DNA from 4 places in the Mesorhizobium sp. WSM4841 genome. Region 3 is predicted to be linked to each of the others. Evidence: riboswitches for the same ligand, from Rfam matches in the RefSeq annotation. Region 3 holds a riboswitch; each other region holds the start of a gene.
The links. A riboswitch is a leader RNA that binds a small molecule or an ion and turns the genes downstream of it on or off. The one in region 3 is predicted to bind cobalamin.
Positions count from the first base shown of each region.

Region 1: it holds a riboswitch for cobalamin, as region 3 does, so the genes downstream of both, AC0L14_RS28445 (DUF1636 family protein) here and metE (5-methyltetrahydropteroyltriglutamate--homocysteine S-methyltransferase) in region 3, are expected to answer to the same signal.
Region 2: it holds a riboswitch for cobalamin, as region 3 does, so the genes downstream of both, AC0L14_RS03855 (aromatic ring-hydroxylating oxygenase subunit alpha) here and metE (5-methyltetrahydropteroyltriglutamate--homocysteine S-methyltransferase) in region 3, are expected to answer to the same signal.
Region 4: it holds a riboswitch for cobalamin, as region 3 does, so the genes downstream of both, AC0L14_RS05415 (CbtB domain-containing protein) here and metE (5-methyltetrahydropteroyltriglutamate--homocysteine S-methyltransferase) in region 3, are expected to answer to the same signal.

Region 1 covers NZ_JBVVQC010000033.1:36,128-40,589, reverse strand. Annotated here, with positions in the region: partial or broken gene AC0L14_RS28455 (cobaltochelatase subunit CobN) at 1-89, opposite strand, end outside; gene cobW (cobalamin biosynthesis protein CobW) at 108-1,145, opposite strand; gene AC0L14_RS28445 (DUF1636 family protein) at 1,142-1,576, opposite strand; cobalamin riboswitch at 1,615-1,818, opposite strand; gene AC0L14_RS28440 (winged helix-turn-helix domain-containing protein) at 1,890-3,089, opposite strand; gene AC0L14_RS28435 (NADH-quinone oxidoreductase subunit A) at 3,425-3,790, shown strand; gene AC0L14_RS28430 (NuoB/complex I 20 kDa subunit family protein) at 3,781-4,362, shown strand; gene AC0L14_RS28425 (NADH-quinone oxidoreductase subunit C) at 4,368-4,462, shown strand, end outside.
Region 2 covers NZ_JBVVQC010000002.1:395,270-399,731, reverse strand. Annotated here, with positions in the region: partial or broken gene AC0L14_RS03860 (FAD-binding oxidoreductase) at 1-398, opposite strand, end outside; gene AC0L14_RS03855 (aromatic ring-hydroxylating oxygenase subunit alpha) at 422-1,669, opposite strand; cobalamin riboswitch at 1,885-2,085, opposite strand; gene AC0L14_RS03850 (DUF680 domain-containing protein) at 2,606-2,809, shown strand; gene AC0L14_RS03845 (DUF680 domain-containing protein) at 2,931-3,155, shown strand; gene AC0L14_RS03840 (DUF680 domain-containing protein) at 3,244-3,480, shown strand; gene AC0L14_RS03835 (ABC transporter ATP-binding protein) at 3,566-4,462, opposite strand, start outside.
Region 3 covers NZ_JBVVQC010000031.1:21,571-26,032, reverse strand. Annotated here, with positions in the region: gene metE (5-methyltetrahydropteroyltriglutamate--homocysteine S-methyltransferase) at 408-2,753, opposite strand; cobalamin riboswitch at 2,870-3,068, opposite strand; gene AC0L14_RS27410 (adenosine kinase) at 3,473-4,438, opposite strand.
Region 4 covers NZ_JBVVQC010000003.1:319,880-324,341, reverse strand. Annotated here, with positions in the region: gene AC0L14_RS05430 (MerR family transcriptional regulator) at 1-268, shown strand, start outside; gene AC0L14_RS05425 (methyltransferase family protein) at 356-862, opposite strand; gene AC0L14_RS05420 (acetyltransferase domain-containing protein) at 859-1,851, opposite strand; cobalamin riboswitch at 2,203-2,419, shown strand; gene AC0L14_RS05415 (CbtB domain-containing protein) at 2,457-2,636, shown strand; gene AC0L14_RS05410 (CbtA family protein) at 2,652-3,419, shown strand; gene cobU (bifunctional adenosylcobinamide kinase/adenosylcobinamide-phosphate guanylyltransferase) at 3,442-3,939, shown strand; gene cobO (cob(I)yrinic acid a,c-diamide adenosyltransferase) at 3,941-4,462, shown strand, end outside.

The DNA of each region.
Region 1 (4,462 bases), on a different contig from region 3:
AGCGCCACGACATCGGCAGGCGTCTGCCTGAGATCAACAGGCTCGGCGAGATCGTCGAGCGAGGCGGATGTTGTGGTGAGGATGTGCATCGCGGCTCGTGCCTGAGGTCAGCCGGCGAGGATACGCTCGATTGCCGGCCGGTTCAGCCCCTTCAGGCCGATGATGACGAGGCGCGAGCGGCGATCGTCTTCAGCGGTCCAGGCGCGGTCGTAGTAGTGATTGACGCGCGGACCGACCGCCTGCAGCAACAGCCGCATCGGCTTGCCGCCGACTTCGACGAAACCCTTGACGCGCAGCACGTTTTCTTCCTCGGCCGCCGTGGCGACGCGCAACGCCAGCTCATCGGGATGGGCGATCGACGGAATGTCGATGACGAACGAGTCAAAATCGTCATGCTCGTGGTCGAGTTCGTCGTCGTGGTGAGTCTTGCGGTTCTCGATATCGTCCTCGACGGCAAGGCCGAGGCCGAGCAGCACAGACGGATCGACCTTACCCTGCGAGGTCGGCACGATCTTGACGGCGCGCGCGGTGTGCTCGCCGATGATGGCATTGGCACGGGCCGAGCCGGCGGCGTCCATCAGGTCGGTCTTCGACAATATAATCAGGTCGGCACAAGCGAGCTGGTCCTCGAACACCTCCTCGACCGGATCGTCATGGTCGAGCGTCTCGTCCCGCGCGCGCTGTGCCTGCAGGGCGTCCATGTCGTTGGCGACGCGGCCATCAGCCAGCGCCGGTCCGTCGACCACGGCAATGACGCTGTCGACCGTCACCCGGCTCTTGACCGTCGGCCACTGGAAGGCCTGGACCAGCGGCTTGGGCAGAGCCAGCCCGGAGGTTTCGATCAGGATATAGTCGACCTTCGGCGATAGCGACAGGATCCGGTCGAGCGCTGGGACGAAATCATCGGCGACGGTGCAGCAGATGCAGCCATTGGCCAGCTCGACGATGTTTTCCTCAGGACAGGTGTCGATGCCGCATCCCTTGAGGATCTCGCCGTCGATGCCGATGTCGCCGAACTCGTTGACGATGATGGCCAGCCGCTTGCCCCCGGCGTTTTCGAGCAGATGGCGGATCAGCGTCGTCTTGCCGGCGCCGAGAAAGCCGGTGACGACGGTGCAGGGCACGCGGGAGAGCGAGGCGGTCATATCTGATCCTTCAAAAGGTCGAGGGGAGGTATGCGGGCGACGAGGCCGCGCTTCAGGCAATCGGGGCGGCCGCGCCATGGAATGAGGCCGTCAGTCGAGGTGGCGAAGAGTTTTGCGCCAGCGACGAGATCGGCGCCGCTGGTCGCGGTCAGGTCGCCAAAGACATAGCTCCAGCAGCCGTCGCGCAGGATCGCGGCGCTCAGCCGGCGCTTGCAATTGCCGAGGCATTCGACGGTGCGGATATGGATATTTTCGCCTGATACAGCGCGGCGCGTGTCTTCGGCAAGCAGCTCGCCGGCGCGGGGATCGGCGTCGGAGCCGGTCTCGTCGCGACAGGAGGCGCAGACGATGACGGTGATGCCGGCCAGGGAGTCGTCCCCGCCGGACAATACGCCCGCTGTCTCAGCCGGAAAACTGCTGTCGCGTTCCAAATCAGGCTCCTTGCCCGGAAAACCCGCCAGGCGATCGGATTCTATTGTCCTAGACGGCAGGTCTCCTGGCTCGCGGGTCATCGCCTTGGTGCCGCCTTCCCGGGATTTTCCCAGTGGTTATCGGCCTTGGCTCGTCGCTTACAGTTGCGGGGACAGCCGCGGATTTGAAATCGAGATTTCGCACCGCATTCCCTCTTGGCTCCTCCCTTTGCCGAGAGGAGACCGTCTGAACCGGATTTAGGCTTGTGGAGGCAGTCGTGTCAACGCATGGTTCCGACACGGCGAGGAAACGCTTCAGCGCCGACATCGGCAATTACGAAACCGCGACATCCGCCAGCGCGTGGCCCAAATCCCCCGCAGGCGTCACTTCGATGCGCTCCAGGCCGAGCCAGCCTTGCATCAGCTTCAGTTCCTCGAACAGCTTGGCAGCGGTTTGCGGCGGGGCGCCGGCCTCGGCATAGGCGGCATGGACGCGCAGCACGCTGGCGGGGCGGTCGGCCTTGAGGTCGATGCGCGCCACAATCCTTTCGCCGAGCAGGAACGGCAGCACATAATAGCCGTATTGGCGCTTTTCGGCAGGGGTGTAGATCTCGATGCGATAGCGGAAGTCGAACAGTCTTTCCGTGCGCGCTCGCTCGAAGACGACGGGATCGAACGGGGCGAGCAACGCGCGCGCCTCGATCTTGCGCGGAAAACGGGCGTCCTTTTGAAGATAGGCAGGCTTGTCCCAGCCTTCGACGCGAACCGGCAAAAGATCACCGGCGTCGACCAGTTCTTCGATGCGACCCTTGATGTCGGCGGGAGAGAGGCGGAAATAGTCGCGCAGGTCGCCCGCTGTCGCGACGCCGTGGGCGCGGGCGGAGATGCGCAGCAATTCGCGGTGCGCATCCTCCGGGGAGGGCACCGGCAAAGCAAGTACTGCCGGCGGTAGCACGCGCTCCGGCAGATCGTAAAGCCGCTCGAAGCCACGACGCGACGCCGTGGTGATACGGCCGGCCCAGAACAGCCATTCGAAAGCGTGCTTGGCGTCGCTCCAGCCCCACCAGCCGCCGTTTCCCTTCTGGCCTTCGAGGGCGGATGCGGCGACCGGTCCTCGTTCGACGACCTCGCGATAAATGTCTTCAATGTAGGCGGCGCGTTCGCGGCCCCACTTGGCCAGTCCGTTATACATTTCCTCGCCACGTTCGGCCCGCTCCATGCGCCAGCGCATCAGCGGATAGGTTTCGACCGGCAGAAAGGAGGCCTCATGCGCCCAATATTCGAAGACCGTGCGCTTGCGCGTCACGGCGGCGTTGTCGAGCAGGGCAAGCGGGTAGGGGCCAAGCCGCGAATAAAGCGGCATATAGTGGGCACGCACCACCGCGCTGACGGAATCGATCTGCAGCAGGCCGGTCCGGCCAAGCACACGGGCCAGATGGCGGCGATTGGGCGTGCTGTTAGGGCGAGGATCGGCAAACCCCTGTGCGGCAAGCGCGACGCGCCGGGCCATGGCGAGCGAGATTTTTTCCTTCATGCAGACGGCACTCTGTTGGCGTTCTACCAAAGATGGGAGCGATGATTCCGCGTCATGCTAGCAGGGTTTTGGCGGCATCTATGTCAGGAGAGAAAACTGGAGTAAAAAGTGAAGGAAATCAAACAGGAGCGGATCGGACCAGTTTATCCGGATATGCCGTCGAGCACCGTGTTTTGAACAAGGTTTGACTTGCTTCGCCGAAAGCCCTGCGCTAACCCTCGCCGCGTTGCAGCATAGAGCCCCCTAAAACGGTTCAGTGGTTAAACTGTCACGCTTCCGCAAGTGGGTCCGGTGCTGTAATCAGAGTGGATTGGCCGCCAACGGAAAGCTGCAGCATGAACGCATTGTTGAGTTCGTACCTGCCCATCGTCCTGTTCATCGGCGTGGCGCTGGTCGTCGGCCTGGCGCTGCTTGCCGCACCCTTCCTGGTGGCCTACCGCAACCCAGATCCGGAAAAGCTTTCCGCCTATGAATGCGGCTTCAACTCGTTCGATGACGCCCGCATGAAGTTCGACATCCGTTTCTACCTGGTGTCGATCCTGTTCATCATCTTCGATCTGGAGGTGGCCTTCCTGTTTCCGTGGGCAGTGTCTTTCAGCCAGATCGGCATGCTCGGTTTCTGGTCGATGATGGTGTTTTTGGCGGTGCTGACGATCGGCTTTGCCTATGAATGGAAGAAAGGAGCGCTGGAATGGGATTGAGCGACAATTCCGGCACGCTCGTCGCGCCGAAGCCAAAAGGCATTCTCGACCCCAGCACCGGAAAGCCGGTGGGGGCGAATGATCCCTTCTTCCTCGAGATCAACGACGAGCTTGCCGACAAGGGCTTTCTCGTCACCTCGACCGAGGCGCTGATCACCTGGGCTCGCAGCGGCTCGCTGATGTTTATGACCTTCGGTCTTGCCTGCTGCGCGGTCGAGATGATCCATACCTCGATGCCGCGCTATGACTCGGAGAGGTTCGGTGTCGCGCCGCGCGCGTCGCCGCGCCAGTCGGACATCATGATCGTCGCCGGCACGCTGACCAACAAGATGGCGCCGGCGCTGCGCAAGGTTTATGACCAGATGCCGGAGCCGCGCTACGTCATCTCGATGGGCTCCTGCGCCAATGGCGGCGGCTATTACCACTATTCCTATTCGGTGGTGCGCGGCTGTGACCGCGTCGTGCCGGTCGACATCTACGTGCCCGGCTGTCCGCCGAGCGCGGAAGCGCTGCTCTACGGCATCCTTCTGCTGCAAAAGAAGATCCGCCGCACCGGCACGATCGAGCGGTGAGCGGGATGATGAGCCTGAATGAACTCTCGACCTATCTCGGCGAGAAGCTGAGCGGCCGGATCGGCGATGCAGTGTTTGCCTATGGCGAACTCACCATCTC
Region 2 (4,462 bases), on a different contig from region 3:
GCCGAAATGAACAGATACTTGGCCGCGGGATGGCTGTGCAGCGAAAAGTCGCCCGTCGGCCCATAGGCCTTCACGTGAACACCGGGCTTCAGACTGTCGAACATCCAGCGCGTGCCGAGGCTGCCGGCCTGCGCTTTCACCGTCACCGCGATCGAGAACGGCCGCGACGGCGAGGACGACAGCGTATAGGTCCGCATCAGCGGGCCGTCGGTGGTCGGCAGTTCAAGCGTCACGAACTGCCCCGGTCTGTAGCGGAACCAGGTCTGGTTATCGGAGCGGAAGGTGAAGGTCTTCACGTCAGGCGCCTCGTCGCTGACGCCGATCACTTCCAGCACCTGGAGCCTGTCGTTCCAGGGCGCCATCTCGTCGAGATGGCGGTAGAGGCCAAGGTCCGTCATCGCATTCATCCCCTTGACCTCGCTCAGGCGACGCTGCGCAGCGCCGGCCGGCCGGCCTCGGCAAGGCGCGGCCCGATGAAGGAGGCGTACCATTCGACGAACTGGATGACGCCGCCCTCATGCAGTTCCGAATAGGGGCCGGGCTCATAGGCCGGCGACAGGATGCCGAAGGAGTTTTCCTCAACGATGCGGCGGTCCTGGTCGTTGGTCTCGGTCCAGACATGGGTGAGATCGGCGAGGTCGTAATCGACGCCTTCGACCGCGTCCTTATGGACAAGCCATTTGGTGGTGACGGCCGTTTCCGTGGCACTGATCGGCAGCACGCGGAAGGTGACCGCGTGATCGCCGAGGATATGGTTCCAGGTCGTCGGATAGTGATAGAGCAGCAGCGAGCCGATACGGTCGGTCGAAACGCTGTCGGAAAGGTTCTTCTTCACCGCGCGTCTTCCCGTCATCGTATAGCTGACGGCGTCGCGCAGCAGCGGCGCGCGGGTGGCGCGATACTGCCCGGCCGGATCGATGCGGAACTTGCTCGGCAGGCCCGCCGCCTCGCATTTCGCCCAGTGCGCGAGCATCTCCGGATCGCTGTCGGCGCCCTGCACGCCGGTCACGGTCGGCGCTTCCGGGAATGTCTTGCACAGTTCCGGATGGTTGCCGGCGCAATGATAGCACTCGCGGTTGTTCTCCCAGACGAGCTTCCAGTTGCCCTTCTCGACGATGGTCGATTCGAAGGCGACCTTTGCCTCGCGCAGCCGGTGCGGCAGGAGGTAAGGCTCGATCATGGCGCGCATCGGCGCGAAATCGGCGGGCTCCTTGGCCAGGCAGACGAAGATGTAGCCACCGATGCTTTCGCAAGCCACCGGCTTCAGGCTGAACTGGCTCTTGTCGAAGCTGTCCGCCATCTGCCTTGCGAACAAGAGCCGGCCGTCCAGCTCGTAGGTCCACTGGTGATAGGGGCAGACGAGCTTCGCCGCCGTACCCTTGTCGGCGTTGCAGACGCGGCTGCCGCGATGCCGGCAGGAATTGTGGAAGGCGTTGATCTTGCCTTGCTGGTCGCGGACCAGCACGACCGGATAGTCGCCGATCTGGGCGGTGATGTAGCTGCCCGGCTTCGGCAACTCGCAATCGTGGCCGATGAACACCCAGTCGCGATACCAGATCAGCTCCATGTCGAGCTTGAAGAAATCGGGATCGGTGTAGAAGGGCTGCTCGAGCGAGTAGCCTTCCCTGCGGCCGTGCAAGAGCCTCAGCATGTCGTTGCGCGCATCCATGTCCTGTCCTCATAGCCGTCGCATCGGCCCGAAATCGGAATCGATTTCGGAAAGCACGATGCGCAATTCAAAGTCTTGGAGCGTACTTTGTGCGTCCAAATGGACGCACGTCGCTCCAAAGACTGAACTGGTGGTGATGGAGGGAGGATCGGCCGCAAGCCGGCGACAGGGCCGGACATGCACTATCCACCTCTTGACCGCCCACCGCGATCAGTCGAGTCTAGAAATCTCGGGCTGGTTTCCGGGCTCTGGAGTGTCCTTGCGGACCATCGCGACACCTTCCCAGGCTTGGGCCCAGTGGTCTCCCGTTGCGACTTGAACTCCACCACCGTTGCGGGGGCAGCGCCGGGTTCTGACCGGCTTCCCAATTCTCCGCTTCGTCGTCACCAAGCGGCACCTGAGATGGCGTGATCTAATCATGACGGCCGGCTGACTGTCCGCATGAAAGCGACATCGTATCCATGCGGCGCGACACCGCCGGCGAAACCTGTGGGCCGGGATTTGAGGAAGGTGAACTTTGCGCCTGCTGCGAGCGCTGCCGGTTCTGAAAGCGTGCCGGATTGACCATTGCAGGGCGCCGAAATGGTTAACGATTCGACAACAACTCAGCGCCGGCTTTTTAAGCCGCTTCTAAAATCGAACCGAACGGTTCGTTTCTGTTGACAATGCGTGCATGACACTGTGAACGCAGGTCCGGCAATCCGTCAATGGTCGATTAGCCTCTTTGTCCTAAACCTTTGAAAACAAGCCAGAAAGCAATGACGATAGAAGCCTCTGGTACAATTTCAAGGTGTAGATTCTTGGTCCACACGGAACAACTTCGTGATTGGAATCCGCCGGATGGCCTTCCCACATCGGGGCTGTCCGAACGACGCGAATTCCTCCCAAGACACGCCGCTAGACGGACGGAAAACTAAAGATACTGGAGTTCCAAAAATGAAAAAGATTGCTCTTACTGCCGTCGCCGTTCTGGCCATCACCGGCAGCGCCTTTGCTGGCAGCGACCATTATGGGTCCAACGGCGCCAATCAGCCGACCGCCTCGGTCGACAGTTCGTATACGGCTTCCATTCAGAAGTCGGCTCACGCTGAAAAGCCCGTCGACCAGGGCGCCGACCGCAACCTTTTCGGCAACAATTAACAGCTGATCCCAGACCATGATCCCGAAGTGGAAACCGGTTTTTGGAAAAGATCATGGTCAAACAACAAGACAAAGCGGCCAGTCCGCCGCTCGGGATCTGAAAAATTCAGGAGTACTAGAAATGAAGAAGATCATTCTTGCCACCGTCGCCATCCTGGCTGTCTCCGGCAGCGCTTTTGCCGGCAGCGACAACTTTGGATCGAACGGCGCCAACCAGCCGGCCGCTGCGGTCGACAACGGCTCGTACACAGCTTCGATTCAGAATTCGGCTTCGGCGCAGAATCCGGTTCCGGCTGACGAGAAGCCCGTCAATGGCAGCGACCGTAACCTCTTCGGCAACAACTAATGTCGATCCCAACAGCAGCGGCGGCATTGTCTTTCACAAAGACCGCGGCCGCCGCGCTGATGGGATACGAAAATCCAGGATTACTGAAATGAAGAAGATCGTTCTCACCGCTGCGGCACTTTTGATTGCTGCCGGCAGCGCCTATGCCCGCAACGACAACGTTGGCGGAACCGACATCAACAAGCAGGCGACCGTCAACGTCGACAACACGCAGACGTTTTCGGTAAGCAATACCGGCTCGCCGGTTTACAAGCTGCTCAATTCCTCGGGCGACGTACAGAAGTCCGCCCCGCAGGGCAGCGACCGGAACCTGTTCGGCCGCTAACAGCGACCTGAATGCAATGCACAAGAGCGGCGGGCCTTGCCCGCCGCTCTTGTTTTTGCCTTCGCCAAACTGCCTGATCCAGTAGTTAGGCTGCCTTTGCTTCCGCCATGTGGAGTGTGAAGGAATGTCCGTCGACGTCGAAAATATGCAGGTCGCCGGGATCGGCATTCAACCGCAACGCAGCGCCGCGCTTGACTTCGACATTGCCTGGCAGCTTGGTCACCAGCGGCAGGTCGGCGCGGCCGATGTCGACATAGACGAGCTGGACCTCGCCGAGCTGCTCGACATAATCCACCGTTCCCTCGAAAAGATAATCGGCGCCGGTGGCGATCATCAGATCCTCCGGCCGCACGCCGAAGCTGACCGAAGCACCCTTCACTGACGCCGGCGTGGCGATCGGCACCGTCGCCTTGCGCCCGCCGACATGACTGACGATGGTCGGGTCGCCTGATTTGTCGATCGTCGCCGGCAGGATGTTCATGGCCGGCGAGCCGATGAACTGGGCGACGAACAAATTGCCGGGTCTCTTGTAGAGCTCCATCGGCGTGCCGACCTGCTCGATATGGCCCTCCTTGAGCACGACGATGCGGTCGGCCAGCGTCATCGCCTCGACCTGGTCGTGGGTGACGTAGATCATCGTTGTAGCAGGCATCGACTCCTTGAGCTTGGCGATCTCGATGCGGGTGGCAACCCGCAGTGCCGCGTCGAGGTTCGACAGCGGCTCGTCGAACAGGAAGACCTTCGGGTTACGCACGATGGCGCGGCCGATGGCGACGCGCTGGCGCTGGCCGCCCGACATCGCCTTGGGCAAGCGGTCGAGATATTTGGTCAGCTGCAGGATTTCCGCCGCCTGGCGCACCCGCTTGTCGATCTCGGCCTTGCTCTCCTTGCCGATCTTCATCGAGAACGCCATGTTGTCGTAGACGGTCATGTGCGGATAGAGCGCATAGGACTGGAACACCATGGCGATGCCGCGCTTCGA
Region 3 (4,462 bases):
GGAATGGTCGCAGCTTGCAGCTGGGCGGCATGGCTATTTCGTCGATGTCCGCCACATGCGACGCAATCACTCGACACGATGCTCTCGATGGTCGGTCTGGCCGCCGATATCTTGATGTGTCGGTGCACAGGCGGCATCGTTCGCCCCTCGGTGAAGTGTCTGTTGACCGCTGGCGCTGTGAGAGGCTGAAGCTCACGGGCAAAGCCGCCTTACTCCAGTTCCTGGTTGAAATCATCCGTCCTCGGACCAGAAGCGGCTTCCGAGATCCTGCTCCGCCGCTCAGCCGTCCAGCGGGCCTTCGGCTGGACGACAAGGGTGGGGCCTCTACCAATCATTGGGCGGCTTTTCGATGCCGTCCCTTCTGCTTTGAACTCATCCGCGGAGCCCGCTGGTCACATGTTTGCCGGTCACAGTGGCCCAGCGGCCTGCGCCTGCGCTTTCTCCCGCAGGGCGAATGCTGCAGCGACCATGTTCACGAGGGCAGGGCGGACCTCCTCCCATTTCCTTGTTTTGAGGCCACAGTCCGGATTCACCCACAATTGGCTGTCCGACAGTCGCTCGCGGGCAAGTTGGGCGAGATGCAAAATCTCGCCGATCTCCGGGACACGTGGTGAGTGAATGTCGTAGACGCCAGGACCGATTTCGTTCGGATATTTGGACTTCGTGAAGGCGTCTAGCAGTTCCATTTTAGAGCGCGACGTCTCGATCGAAATGACGTCCGCGTCCAGTTCAGCGATCGAGTCGATGATCTCATTGAACTCCGAATAGCACATGTGGGTGTGAATTTGGGTCGCGTCCTCCACACCCGTCGAAGCGAGCCGGAAGCATTCGACAGCCCAGCCGAGATAATGTTTCCAGTCGGCCTTCCGCAGCGGCAAGCCTTCGCGAAATGCGGCCTCATCGATCTGGATCACCTTTGCGCCAGCTCTTTCGAGGTCCGTCACTTCATCGCGGATCGCGAGCGCGATCTGGCGGCAGGTCTCGGCGCGGGGTACGTCGTCGCGAACAAAAGACCAGTTCAGAATCGTCACTGGCCCTGTGAGCATGCCCTTCACCGGCTTATTCGTCAGAGACTGGGCAAATTGCCACCAGAGAACCGTCATCGGATTGGGCCGCGATACGTCGCCGAAGATGATGGGAGGGCGCACCAGCCGGGAGCCGTAACTTTGCACCCAGCCATGCTGGGTGAAGGCGAGGCCGGACAGCTGCTCGCCGAAATGCTGCACCATGTCGTTTCGTTCGAACTCGCCGTGTACCAGCACGTCCAGCCCGATCTCCTCCTGCCAACGGACCACCGCTTCGGTCTCCTTCTTCAGGAAGGCCTGGTAGTCGATATAGCTCAGCCGGCCCTTCGCATGAGCGGAGCGCGCCCTGCGCACCTCGGCCGTCTGCGGGAAGGACCCGATGGTCGTCGTGGGGAATGGCGGCAGGCCGAGCGTGTCAGCCTGGACTCTGGAGCGCTTGGCAAATGCGCTCTTTCGTTGCTTCATGTCGCCGTCAATGCCGACAACTCGCCCATGGACGAGCGGATCATGGACCTTTGCAGACATGGCGCGCGCGGCGGCGGCCTCTTCAGAAGCCTTGAGCGCGCCCGCTACAGTATCCCTGCCTTCGGACAAGGCTTGGGCCAGCACGAGCAGCTCTTCAGTCTTCTGGGCGGCGAATGCCAGCCATGATCTGACGTCCACATCGAGCGCGGTCTCCATCCGCAGGTCCATCGGCACATGAAGCATCGAGCAGGAAGGCGCAATTTCGACGCGGTCCAGCGGCCAGCCGGCAATGACCGGCTTGATACGGTCGAGAATGGCAGTCAGGTTCGCGCGCCAGACGTTGCGGCCGTCGATCAAGCCAAGTGAGAGCACCAGATCCTTCGGTGCGAGCCGACCAACCGTCTCCAACTGCTCGGGAGCGCGCACAAGGTCGAGATGTAGGCCCGCCAGGCGCAGCGAAAGCGCGGTCTCGAGATTGTCTCCCAGCGGACCGAAATAGGTAGCCAGCATGATTTTCAACTTGGGCGCGGCTTTCGACAGCTGGCCGTAGGTGAATTCGAAGGCAGCTCGTTCGTTCGGGTTAAGGTCGAGCACAAGCGCCGGCTCATCAATCTGAACCCAGTCGGCCCCAGAGAGCTCCAAATTTCGCAGGAGTTGCTCGTAGACGGGCAGCAGGCGCGGTAGCAGCGCCATGGTATTGAAACCTTGGTCGGGAGACTTCGCCAGCTTGAGGAAGGTGACCGGTCCAAGGAGGACCGGGCGTGTATGGATGCCGAGCTCTTTTGCCTCCAGAAAGTGATCGACTGGTTTCGTCGACGAGAGGGCGAATGTCTGATCGTCGCCCAACTCCGGCACGATGTAGTGGTAGTTCGTGTCGAACCATTTGGTCATTTCCATCGCGGTTACGCGCTGTCCCTGAACGGCATGCCCGTGACTGGCATGTCCGCAACCCGCGGTATCGCCTTGCGTCCCGCGCGCCATCGCGAAGTAGATGTCGAGGGGGACCTCGCCGCTCGTCCAGCCGTAACGAGTTGGCACGGCGCCGACCATTGCTGCGGTGTCGAGCACATGGTCATACAGTGAGAAATCGTTCGACGGGATTTTCGACACGCCCCGGTCGTGCTGCTCGCTCCAACTGGCGGCACGGAGCGCCTTCGCCGTCGCCAGAAGGTTGGCAGCAGAAGATTTTCCGGACCAGTAGCTTTCGAGCGCGAATTTCAGTTCTCGCCGGCGACCGATACGCGGCACACCAAGCGTTGCTATGGGAACTTGCTGGGAGACATTCATTCCATACCCCGATGGTTAGCGGCGGGGACAAGGAAGGCGCTAACAGGCCGGCATCAACGCCGAGCTGCCGCGGCCACCAGACACCCCGCCCGTGGACGTTGTTCACCGTGGCAGGTCTCCTGGCTCGCGGGTCACAGCCTCTGCCCGTCTTCCCGGGGCAGTTCGCCCCAGTGACATTGGTGGGTTGGCTCGCCGCTTACAGTTGCGGGGGCAGCGCCGGCATTGCACCGGCTTCCCTCTTAGCTCCGCTAGGGCAACGCCTTGCGGAGAACCACGACATGCGGACAATCGCAGCTGCCCGCTTTCTTGTCAATGCTGTATAAAGAAATGTTTATGTGTTTATGTGAATCATTCACCCGCGGCGTGTCTCAATTCGCAGATCGCGGTAGAGCTGAACCATCTGCGCCCCTCTCCGGTTCGCAGGCTGTGGCTGACCGGTGGCTGTGGCTGGCCGGTCGGGCAATCTGTCAATTGTACGATCCCGGCTCAGAACGATTTTCGTAAGAGGGCGTGTTGACCATCATGATCGGCCGGCAGTACTGGGCCGAAGGGCGACAACGTTCCTGAGCCTTCATAATCAGAAATTTGTAGAAGAACCGCCATCCTTCACGGACGGGTACGCGGTGTTTTCCCAGCGCTTGTCTGGACAGCCCGCAAAAAGGGGAGGGTGAGCAGCACCTCGCCGAGATGCGTCCCTACAACCCGGCCTGCTCGGCCTCGCGGCGCAAATTCTGACGAGGCCTCGGGCCGATCTGCTGGATCACCAATCCGGCCGCCAGTGAGCCGAGGTCGCCGCAGGTCTTGAGGTCGCGGCCTTGCGTGTAACCATGCAGGAAGCCGGCGGCATAGAGATCGCCGGCGCCGGTGGTGTCGACCAGCTCCCGGATTTTGGTCGCCTCGACGGTGACGGTCTCGTCGCCGCGCACGATCACCGAGCCCTTTTCCGAACGGGTCACGGCGGCGATCCGGCAATCCTTGCGGATCTGAGCCAGTGCCCCGTCGAAGGACGATGTCTGGTAGAGCGACTTGATCTCGTGGCTGTTGGCGAAGACGATGTCCACCGTGCCCGAACGCATGAGGTCGAGGAACTCGTCGCGATAGCGGTCGACGCAGAACGAATCCGAAAGCGTCATCGATACTTCGCGGCCCGCGGCGTGCGCCAGGCTGGCCGTCTGCCGGATCGCCTCCTTGGCGCGCGGCGGGTCCCACAGATAGCCTTCGAAATAGGTGACCTTGGCGCCCGAGGCCTTGTCGGGCTCGACGTCCTCAGGCCCGAGCTCGACGCAGGCGCCAAGATAGGTGTTCATCGAGCGCTCGCCGTCTGGGGTAACGAAGATCATCGAGCGCGCCGTCGGTGGCTCGCCATTGAGCGGCCTGGTGTTGAAGGCGACGCCCTGCGCATGGATATCATGGGCGTAGATTTCGCCGAGCGCATCGTTCGAGACTTTGCCGAAGAAGGCGGCGCGTCCGCCGAAGCTGGCGACACCCGCCGCCGTGTTGCCGGCGCTGCCGCCGGAGGCTTCGATGGCCGGGCCCATGCGGCTGTAGAGCAGCTCGGCGCGCCTCGTATCGATCAGGTTCATCGCGCCCCCAAGTAAGCTACAATTTTCGGACGCTCCGTGGCGCCCAAAACATGAACTCGCATTTTCGCATTGAAGGATATGGCCGACCGCGGCACACCCACA
Region 4 (4,462 bases), on a different contig from region 3:
GTTTCGCCCGTCGGACCGGCATCTCATCCGCCAGATCATGCGCGGCAAGAGGCTCGGCTTTTCGATCAACGAAATCCGCGAAATCATCCAGATGTACAAGGAGCCGCCCGGGGAGGTCGGTCAGCTCAACCTGATGATCAAACGCATCGAGGAAAAGCGCGAGGATCTGCGCCAGAAGCGCCGCGACCTCGAAGAGACGCTGGCGGAACTCGATCAGGCCGAGGAATCCTGCGTCGAGCGATTGGTGGAGCTCGGCGTCAACACGTGAGCGGCCTTTTTTGACAATTCTACTCTGGCGGCCAGCTAGTGTGGTTTTCTGCCAGAGCGAATTCTTAAAAAGACCTTGCCGCACGCTTCAAATCCAGCGCCGCACCTTTTTAGCGTAATCCCGGTATTTCTTGCCGAATTTCGCCGTCAGAACTCTTTCCTCGCCCTCGATCGCCATCTTCTGCGTTGCGAAGGCGGCGATGATCGCCAGCGGCAGGAACCATACGATCCCCGAGATAAGGGCGACGCCGATCATCAGCAGCGTGTTGGCCAGATATATCGGGTTGCGGCTGACGGCGAAGGGGCCAGATGTGACCAGGTGATCCGGCACGGCGTTTGGGTGGAGCGTCGTCTTTGCCCGGATCATGGTGCGGATTGCCGTGAACCAGAGTGCGACGACGCCGAACAATGCCACCCAGCCGGCCGCGAACAGGATGTCGCCCAGAAGGCCGCCGATCCATGGCAGCGGATAGAGCAAGCCAAGCGCGATGCTGACGGCGATGGCCGCGACATAGATCAGCGGCGGCCACGGTATAAACCCCGGTTTCGGCTGCCCCGGTTTCTGTTGCCCAGGTTTCTGTTGATGGTCGGTCATTGTGCTCCTCCCTCCATCAAAGTGCTGTCGGCTTTGGCAGTGCAGGCGCCGGCGAGCTCGTCGAGATGTGCCTTCCATTCCGCAGCCTGGTCGTTGCGGTAGAGCTGATCAAGCGTGGCCTCGCCCTCGAGTGTATCGAGCATGCACACACAATAGCTGGAGCAGAACTCCGTGTCGCGCGATTGCTCGCACGAAGTCTGGCATTCTTTCAGGAAGGTGACCTGCCTGGTCTCGACCGGTGCCGGCATGACTTGCGAAAAAAGCCAGATCGAGCCGATCAGCACCGGCTGGTGGATCAGATAGAAGGCGAGGCTGTGCCGGCCGATAAAGACCAGCGGATTTGTCCAGCTGCCGGGCGTCAGGCCTGCCAACCGCGTCAGCAGGCCGGAGGCGGAGGCGAGTTTTGCCGTCGCGATGCCCGCAAGCACAGCGCCGAACCATGGCAACAGCGGGACATAATCGTTGGAGCGCGGGTTGGTTGCCGACAGGCCGACCCACCACAGGGCCGGATGGTCGAAGGTCTCGGACCTGAGGTAGAGCGGCGCGGTTATGACGAAAGCTGCCATAACCAGCGTCAGCAGCGCCGGCAGCCGCAGGAACGCCAGGCCGAGCAGGCTGGCGAGCGCGATCTCATGCAGGATACCGAAAAAGATGAAACTGTCCGGCGTGGCAAGCCTCGTGGCAGCCGATATGGCGAGCGCCGCCCCGGCGACCATGGCGAAGCGTTTCCAGAAGCCGTCCCAGCGGATCAGTTTGCCATGGGCGAGGAACAGGCTGACGCCGACCAGGAACAGAAAGGTCGAAGCGATGCAGCGCGCGTAGAATTTCCACCAGCCGAAGGCGGTCAGGCCGGGATCGGTGTAGCCAAAGAATTCGAGATCCCAGGTGAAATGGTAACTCGCCATGGCAAGCAAAGCGACGCCGCGGGCGACGTCGATGGCGATGATGCGCTTGGATCGGTCCTGAACGGTCGGCGTAGAAATGCTCATGGTCTCGCAATCTGATTCAGCACTGCAAGACGACTATCATGGTTGCCCCAGACAAAAGAAGACAGGGCCAAATCCCGTTGATGCTCAGGGCGTCGGTGAAAGCGCCGTATGCCGCTGACGCACCCATTAGAAGCGATGCGGGCCATATTCCTCGGGCATCAGCACTCCGGCCTCGTGGCGCCGGCCGGCTGGTTCCAGAGACGGCGCATTCGCGCTGGTAGCTGGCGGAATTTGGTTTGCCGGGCACGGCGATTCTGCCTATAGTCGCGGCTGTCGTCGGTTCCGTTTGGAACCGCGCATGAACCCGGAACCGGAATCGGTTCCGGAAAGGTCATGCGCAGAGTCTAAGTGTTAGAGCGTCCTTTGTGCGTCCATTCGGACGCACGGCGCTCTAAAGGGAATGCGGTAAGGGCAAAATTCGCCCAATGCCGTGGCTGCCCCCGCAACTGTGTGCGGTAGTCCTCTCCATATGCCACTGAAGAGTTTCTTTCGGGAAGAGCTTCTTCGGGAAGGTGGGGAAGGGCGCTGATCCGCGAGCCAGGAGACCTGCCGGCGACAGGAGAACTGATTTCTATGCCCTCGGGTGGAGGGCGAAAGGACAAGACATGAATACCGCTTCCGTCTCGCTCGTCGCTTCCGTCTCCTCGCAGTCGCGCTTCGTGCAGCTGGCGCTTGCTGCATTTCTCGGCATTTTCGTCATGGGCTTTGTCGGCTTCTCGCATATCGATGCGGTCCACAATGCCGCCCACGACTATCGCCATTCGATGGCGTTTCCCTGCCACTGACGAGGGGCCGACATCATGACACTGTTTCGCAACGTCGTGTTCATCGCGGCGATCGCAGGGCTTGTGGCTGGCGTCGTTCTCGCCTGCATGCAGGCCTACGCCACCGTGCCGCTCATTCTCAAGGCGGAAGTCTACGAGCAGGCCGGCGGTGGCCACACGCATGACCACGCCGCGGCGCCGGCCGCGAACGCCACGGACGCCAATGCCATGAGTAGCGCCGAACCGGCCGCTCCGGCTGCGGAAGACGAAGGCTGGGCGCCGGCCGACGGTTTCGAGCGCTTCGCCTTCAACGTCGTTGCCAACGTCGTCACCGGCATCGGCTTTGCGCTGATCCTGGTCGCCGCTTCGGAGTTCGCCGGCGGCATCGGCAATTGGCGTCAGGGCCTGTTCTGGGGCCTTGCCGGCTTTGCTGTGTTCACGCTGGCTCCGAACCTTGGCCTGCCTCCCGAACTGCCGGCTATGCCGGCTGCCGATCTCGCCCAGCGCCAGATCTGGTGGACGGCAACTGTGGTAGCGACAGCGGCCGGTCTTGGGCTGCTCGCCTTTCGCAAATCCCTGCCGCTGGCGCTGCTTGCCGTGGCGTGGATCGTGGCGCCGCATATCGTCGGCGCGCCGCAGCCCGACAGTTTTGAATCGCCGATCCCGGAAGCCCTGCACCACCAGTTCGTGGTGGCGGTGACACTGACCAATCTGGTGTTCTGGCTGGTGCTCGGCGCCGTCGTCGGCGTGGTGCGCGGCCGCTTGACCGGCAGCACGACCGGCCTGCGCGACAGCTTTGCCTGATCGCGCTGCTCCCGGCGGCAAGCTGACCCTGGTCATCGGCGGTGCGCGCTCCGGCAAGAGCGCGCATGCCGAAAGACTGGTGACGGCCTGTCCGGCGCCGTGGGCCTATATCGCTACGGCGCAAGCCTATGACGACGAGATGCGCGAGCGTATCGCGCTGCATCGGTCGCGGCGCGGCGAGGGTTGGACGACCATCGACGCGCCACTCGATCTCGTCGGCGCGATTGAGGCGTTGCCTGACGGCCGGCCTGTCCTCGTCGATTGCCTCACGCTGTGGCTGACCAACCATATGCTGGCCGAACGCGACATTGAGGCCGAATGCCGAGGGCTGGCCGATGTGCTGTCGCGGCCGCGCGGGCCATGGTTCGTGGTTTCCAACGAGGTTGGCCAGGGCATCGTGCCCGACAATGCGCTGGCTCGCCGGTTTCGCGATGCCGCCGGCCGGCTCAACCAGCAGGTCGCGGCCGTCGCCGGCACAGTGCTGCTGATGGTGGCGGGACTGCCGCTCAAGGTGAAATGAGATGACCGATATCGACGACAGGGACGAGGAACGCCACCGCGCCAAGATGGCCAAGCGCAAGGCGGTGCAGGACGCAGAGGTCGCGGCAAAGACGGTCGAGAAGGGGCTGCTGATCGTCAACACCGGGCCCGGCAAGGGCAAGACCACTGCCGCCTTCGGGCTGGCGCTGAGGATGCTCGGCTACGGCAGGCGCGTCGGCGTCGTCCAGTTCATCAAGGGCAAATGGCACACCGGCGAGAAGGACGCCTTTGCCGCCTTCGGCGACCGGGTCGTCTGGCACACGATGGGCGAGGGTTTCACCTGGGAGACGCAGGATCTGAAGCGCGATATCGCCGCCGCCGAGTCCGCTTGGGCCAAGGCGCTCGAACTGATGGCCGATCCATCGATCAGCCTTCTGGTGCTCGACGAGCTGAATATCGCGCTGCGCTACAATTATCTCGATCTCGACAAAGTGGTGGCGTCGCTGAAAGGGCGCCGCGAAAACCTGCATGTCGTCGTCACCGGCCGCAACGCCAAACCGGCG